Regions from separate parts of the Paenibacillus sp. FSL R7-0179 genome, predicted to be linked through region 2. Evidence: riboswitches for the same ligand, from Rfam matches in the RefSeq annotation. Region 2 holds a riboswitch; each other region holds the start of a gene.
The links. Region 2 has a riboswitch for cyclic di-GMP ahead of MKX63_RS06230 (flagellar assembly protein A). Riboswitches for the same ligand answer to the same signal wherever they lie in the genome.
Positions count from the first base shown of each region.

Region 1 (2,203 bases), 1.1 Mb from region 2:
GAGAATTGTTACATTCTCTAATTTTGGATCTCACCGAAGTGATCTCCAGATACTCACTCGTTGTTCAGTTTTCAAAGATCAAGCTCGTTGTCAGCGGCGATTACCGCGTCACCAGCAACTCTTATAATATATCACGTTCTTCCGAGCAATGCAAGCTTTATTTTCGAAATCACTTATTTAAGTAATCTCTCATTTCCTTTGCCGCTCCAACAACGCTTATTTATAATAACCTATCCTTCTATTAAAAAGCAACCTTTATATAAATAAAAATAACCCGCTTAATCATTAAGCGGGTTATTCTCAGGTAATGCTATAGTTCACAGCTATTTTTAGTAGAATTTCGCTGCAGTATATTTGCTTGCTGATTTGACCAGTTCTGTTGATGCTGTGTTCTTGCCCAGACCTGCATCAACTGTAGTATCAATCGTTACCCATTTGCCGTTCAGGAACACTTCGTTCCAGGCATGGTATGAAGTTACATAGCTTGTATTCCCCATAACCAATTTGGTTGGAATCCCTTCACTGCGGAGCATAGTAGCGAACAAGGATGCGTAATCGTAGCAGATCCCTTTGTTGGTAGCAAGCGTGTTATCGTTGTTCGGAATATAATCTGTGCTTACGCTGTTAGCCAAAGAGTAATCATATTTCACATTAGTTACGATGTAATTGTAGATAGCCTTAACTTTGTCTGCATCTGTAGTCAGACCCTTTGTAAGCTGGGCTGCCTTTTGAACGGATTTATCGGAAGAACTCCACTTTACATTCTGTACGGAGCTCAAATATACGGCATTCACATTGCTCATGGAGAGAGATACAGTCTCGGAAGATAGCACTTTATATTTGTTGCCGGTAGTATTCTCGAGAACGGAAACCTTATAAGAGCCATTACCTTGTTGCAGCGGGAACGTCTCGTTCGGCTTGGAGGTGTATAAGTTGTAAGTATAGCTGTTATTGTCCTTGGTAATCATGAGCTTCATCTTCTTGTCCTTAGGAACGTCGTACGAAACCCCGATGACCCCTTGATCAAGTTGTCCAACATTTAACCAGCCTGAATCTGCATTAGCGGCTTGAGCAGTGCCTGTCTGCACGGAAGTGACGATCACAAAAAGTGTAATCAGCATTAAATAAAACTTTTTCATGGATAAAACTCCTTTCGGTAGCTGGCTGCCATTCTTACGGGAAGGCCCTTTAGCTTTGCGTCCCTACCTTTCGATAGGTTTGCCGTTATCGTATAAGCTTTATCTGTCCAATCTACTACCACATAATGACAGATTCTGAATTAAAACAAACAAAAAAAGCCTCTTCATTCGGTAGCTGGCTGCCATCCATGACGGGAAGGCCCTGTAGCTTTGCGTCCCTACCTTTCGATAGGTTTGCCGTTATCGTGTATTAGCTTTTGATAGTTCTATTTTACCATACCTCTATCTATTATCAAGACCCAAAATGCTAGATTCCACCACAAATATACTAAAATTTTATGTTTTTTTCGACCTTTATCGCCTTGTCTTGATAGATTCAGGTCAGCTTGGCATGAATGATAAGTCTGTGGGTCGGGTTGACAAGCGGATCACAGGTAATAAGAGTCAGAATCTTATCATCATCCTTTCCCTTCAGCACCGAAATATCGGTAGGCTCTACAATAGATACATTATATACAACATACTTGTATTCCTGGCCGCTTGTAATAACAGTAATGGTATCCCCTTTACCGACCTCATCCAGTCTGTTGAACAGCCGCCCTGCCGTTCTTGACCGGTGTGCCGCAATCGCTGCATTGCCTACCGCGCCAATCGGAGCCGTCTCCTTCATATGCGCCGCAGCATGCTTCATATTGGTCTTGGTGGCGCCCTCCAGTACAGGAAGCTTCAGATCGATTTTGTCGATTTCAATAATGGCGGTGATCTTGCCTCCAACTTCAATCTCGGGCGCTGTAGTGGGTACCGGCTCTTCTGCACCAGACTCTTCCGCCAGCAGCTGGGTGACTTCCGCATAAGGCTTGCTCAGATCCTGGCTGGCAGGAGCGGTAGCCGAAGGAACGATTTCACTATAAGCCTGTTCGGCCTCTTCCAGCAGCTTCTGCTGCTGAGCGTCCTCGCACCATTCGCTTCCTTTGGGGTAGAGCATAATCAGGACCCCGGCAAGTATAATCAAATAGGATAACTTCCGCATGACAATCGCCTCCGCAATATAGAATAAGTGCTAC
Region 1 covers NZ_JBBOCC010000001.1:269,227-271,429, forward strand. Annotated here, with positions in the region: gene MKX63_RS01115 (transglutaminase-like domain-containing protein) at 330-1,139, opposite strand; cyclic di-GMP riboswitch class I at 1,153-1,233, opposite strand; cyclic di-GMP riboswitch class I at 1,307-1,388, opposite strand; gene MKX63_RS01120 (class D sortase) at 1,516-2,169, opposite strand.
Region 1: another riboswitch for cyclic di-GMP. It lies ahead of MKX63_RS01115 (transglutaminase-like domain-containing protein); the one in region 2 lies ahead of MKX63_RS06230 (flagellar assembly protein A).

Region 2 (2,203 bases):
CTATAATCGTAGATTGGCGGATATCGCCATAGACGTACACATTTCCCAGGGCTTCGATCCGTACAGATCCTTCCAGATCTCCCGGTACAATAATGTCGCCTGCGAACATAACGTCGCCCGCAGGCTCAGTCATCTCTCTGGTCAGCAGACAGACCGGAGGGAAGTCGCAGATCCGGACGCTGCCGCTTCCTCCGCAGATGCGGGGTCTGCCTGTGCGGTTGGCTACGATATTACCGCAGGGAAGGAGCTTGGCGTGATTACCGGCAGCGAAGTAGATATCCTGCGGCGGGGGAGGGGGCAGGACCCTTCCGTCTGTGCCGAGGCCGGGAATGCCTTCCTCCGGCGGCAGCTTGCGGGCGAAGACTTCACCTGCATAGGTGAAGGGGGCTCCCGGGAAACGGAGATACTCCAAGGGTTCCGCGGGCTTCTGAGCGGGGGCTTCCTGCCCCCCAAGCATTCTGTTCCCCTCCAGTGTATGCTCCGGCAGCTGGAATTCCAGCCGGGCCTCCTTGCCGGGCAGCGGGGCTCTTCCTTCAGCGATACATACGGGAAGATATGTAGGATTCGTAAGCTCCGCGTACAGGGCGGAAATGTTCAGGCTCTGCAGAATGAAACGGTTGTCCAGTGAGGAAATAATCTGTTCTATGGTGAGCGTGGACAGCAGCACCGCCGGGTTGGGCTGGGCACGGACGACCGTCTCGAAGGCGGCGGGACAGTTGACCAGATTCCAGGCGTACTTCTCTGCACGATATAAAGTGAAGTGGACCTTGAGCTTGTCAGGCGATACGGTGATTTCATACTGCGGCTTCTCGCAGATCTCCCAGGTAATATAATCTGCCTTGGTCACCTCAGTTGGCTCTGTAACGGTCTTCCAGTTGATCTTCAGGACAACAGGGTGGATCGCAGAAATACGGGCGGGAGCGCCTCCGGGGAGCGGGGGAGTAATGAATATCTGGTTGTCCTGCACGAGGATAATTCCATTCTTATCTCCAGTTGTCCCGTCAGAAGCTCGGCCCTCCACAGAGAATGAATCCAGGAGACCTTTACGTTCAAGCATCAGGGACTCTACGAATTCATATCGGCTTGGTTCGATATCCTGCTGCGGCATGGTTGTAACCTCACTTTTTCGTATGATCAATGGCAATTCGTACAGAAAAAGAACATCATCAAGCCCGGAAGTCTTATCTTCCTCCTGAACAGCTGGCTTAAGTGGTCTCTATTGGCAGCCTGGCAACCGTAAACGCGGATTCCGGCGTTCTTAGGCCCATAGCTTTGCGTCCTGCCCTTTCGGGGAGTTTGCCTTTAGAAATAGATCAATGATATACATCCTGTAGAGGCGATGAATTGTGATCGACTGCAATCGACAAAAAGAATCATAAATAGTTCTTATGCGTCATTAACTTCTGCAAACAAGCTTAATTCTAGTACTTAAAGAGCTATTTTTCAACTATATTATGCCTATTTATCAAAAAACTCGAAATATGCAGCTCTATTTCGACAAAAAAACTGGTTTCCCAGCGCTTACAGCTTATGGAAGGGGAATAGGAGAGGGATTGTGGGTATTCAACGGTTGGGACATCCTGGGCTTAGCAAAACCCGGAGTGTTCCTTTTTAATAAGCAGTATTGTGAGTGAATATGTTATGTATGTGTTAGTTATGTAAATTAACACAAACATTCAATGCATTATTTCGTAATAAAACCGAAGACATCCCAAATTCATTATAATATAATCTAACTCATACCAAGGAAACGCGAATTGATGTTAACAAATATAACGTTAATAGAGATGACGGCATCAGGAGAGGAGCATAAACCATGCAAATTGCAGCAACACCTTACATCTGGCCTTATGACGGGGCGTTGGACCCGGCGAAGACAGCGCTGATGATTATCGACATGCAGACGGATTTTTGCGGCAAGGGCGGTTACGTCGAGAGAATGGGCTATGACCTCTCATTAACAGCGCGGGCGATTCAGCCCATTCAGCGCCTGCTGGCCCGTATCCGGGACATCGAAGGGTTCACCGTGATTCATACCCGCGAGGGGCATAAGCCGGATCTGTCGGATCTGCCGGCGAACAAGCGGTGGCGAAGCCGCCAGATCGGGGCTGAGATCGGCTCCGATGGACCGGCGGGACGAATCCTCGTACGGGGGGAACGCGGCTGGCAGATCATCGAGGAGCTGGCGCCTATTGCCGGAGAG
Region 2 covers NZ_JBBOCC010000001.1:1,402,304-1,404,506, forward strand. Annotated here, with positions in the region: gene MKX63_RS06230 (flagellar assembly protein A) at 1-1,138, opposite strand, end outside; cyclic di-GMP riboswitch class I at 1,219-1,311, opposite strand; gene biuH (biuret amidohydrolase) at 1,817-2,203, shown strand, end outside.

Region 3 (2,203 bases), on a different contig from region 2:
CCCTCCGTATCACCGGGAGTTGGGACCGGCTTCGGCGCAACGGTAGGTGTTGCGGTAGGCGTTGCAGTTGGCGTCGGTGTTACGGTTGGTGTTGGTGTCGGCGTTGCAGTTGGCGTCGGTGTTACGGTTGGTGTTGGTGTCGGCGTTGCAGTTGGCGTCGGCGTTGGTGTTGCAGTTGGTGTCGGTGTTACGGTTGGTGTTGGTGTCGGCGTTGCGGTTGGCTTAGGAGCCGCCGCCGGAGCAGACCAGGCCTTATATTGGTCACGGGTCAGTGTGTAGCTGTCATTCATGAAATTCTTGATCGTAGCTGTGCTGTTATTCTCGTAGAGCATCTTGCCCCAGTTCATCATAAACACATAATTCTGCTGGGTCAGCTTCAGCTTCGAGATATTTGGCATTTCACCGTTCTCGCCGATGCCTATCGGCTTGCCGCCAGCCAGGCTGGTCAGATCATCATGGTATTTATTCAAGTAGTCATTATTGTATATATCCGCCGCCAGCACATCCACTCTGTCCGCACCCGGATAAGTCCGTGGATAGGGATCGGAGTTTGCATTCGGCGCATTCGGGTTCCATACCCAGAGCAGATTATTTAACTGATGAACGTTCACGAACCGGTCATACATAATATTCCACAATGCTGCAAAATTATCTTTCTTCCCCCACCAGAACCAGCCGCCGTTCATTTCATGGTAAGGTCTCCAGAGGATCGGAACTTTGGCATCCCGCAGGCTTTTCAGAGAGACAGCTACTTTATCCAGATCGGTGATCAGCGCATTATACTCTGGTGTTCCGGGGGTTACGTATTTGTTAAATTGCGCCTGGGTGATTGACTTCTGCACATTGGACCATTCGTACTTGGTGCCCGGCAGATTCTGGTGGAAGGTCATAGCGACAATGCCGCCTGCTCTGGACCAGTTCGTCGCACTCCAGACGATATTTTTGCGTTGTGCAGCTACTCCGCTCTCACTCTGCCGACCGATTGCTCCAAGCTCATAACCATGCAGTGCTGCGTATTGTCCGCTTGTTCCCTTCAGCTTGTTGCTCAGCTCATCCGGACTCTCGAAATAGTCATGCTGGCCTGTAATGATTCCATTTCCCGAGATTTCATACAGATTGTTCAGCAGCTTGACCGCCTCGGCTGAGGCGTTAGGGTTCACCGGCGCTCCTTCAGAAGGGGCAGCCTTGACGGTGGAAGGGGCGATTCCCAGTCCCACAGGTACAGCAGACCATACCACGGCCAGCGACAGCACAGCGCAGAGCAAACGAGACTTACGGTAAGTTTTCACAATATTCTCTTCCTTTCGGTAGCCAGGCTGCCACTCTTGCGAAGGCCCTATAGCTTTGCGTCCCTGTCTTTCGATCAGGTTTGCCTTTGTCGTTTTGGAAGGATCAATCCCTCTTACCGTAAATTATCGTCTTTATGCAATTTTTTTGTAGAGCAAACGCGAATTTCTCCGAATAAATAGTTCCGAGTACCTGTTTTGATTTTGTAACAATTGGTTAAATAGATAAGTTAGACCTATGAAATGAACTGATGTAGCGCTATATCCTCCCAGTCCAGAGTAATACGGATGTTGTCTTCCTCTACCAGCTCAGACCCGGTCTGCACCTCAATGAATTCCACATCGGTAAGAGCCAGAATGGCATGCTTGGTCCCTTCCGGTATCCGCACCACATCTCCCGCCTTCACCGTATGCATCTTCTCATTGATGACTATGCTGGCTTCCCCGCTGACGAAGGTCCAGATTTCACTGCGTTTGTGATGCAGCTGATAGCTGATATTTTTACCCTCATTGATGAAAATCCGCTTGGTCAGCACCTCGTTGCCCTCGTCATATTTCACATAGTCGATCACCTTGTAGTGGCCCCAGCGGCGTTCCTCGTACATCGGTCTTTGTTCAAAGGTCTTCAGCACTTCCTTGATCCGCGGACTCTCGGTCTTATGTGTCACCAGAATGCCGTCCGGGCTGGCGGCGATAATCAGATCCTTCGCCCCGATCACGGTAATCGGAATATCCAGCTCGTTAATGAGCGAGGTGCCCTCGGAGTCTGCCGTTACGAAGCCCTTGCCGACATGGTTGCTGGTCATTTCCTCGGTCAGGGTGTTCCAGGTACCCAGGTCCTTCCAGAATCCTGCGTACGGCTGCACGACGATGTTCTCCTCTTTCTCCACCACTTCATAATCGAAGCTGATGGAAGA
Region 3 covers NZ_JBBOCC010000002.1:193,806-196,008, reverse strand. Annotated here, with positions in the region: gene MKX63_RS17640 (PA14 domain-containing protein) at 1-1,289, opposite strand, end outside; cyclic di-GMP riboswitch class I at 1,304-1,384, opposite strand; gene MKX63_RS17635 (sugar phosphate nucleotidyltransferase) at 1,523-2,203, opposite strand, start outside.
Region 3: another riboswitch for cyclic di-GMP. It lies ahead of MKX63_RS17640 (PA14 domain-containing protein); the one in region 2 lies ahead of MKX63_RS06230 (flagellar assembly protein A).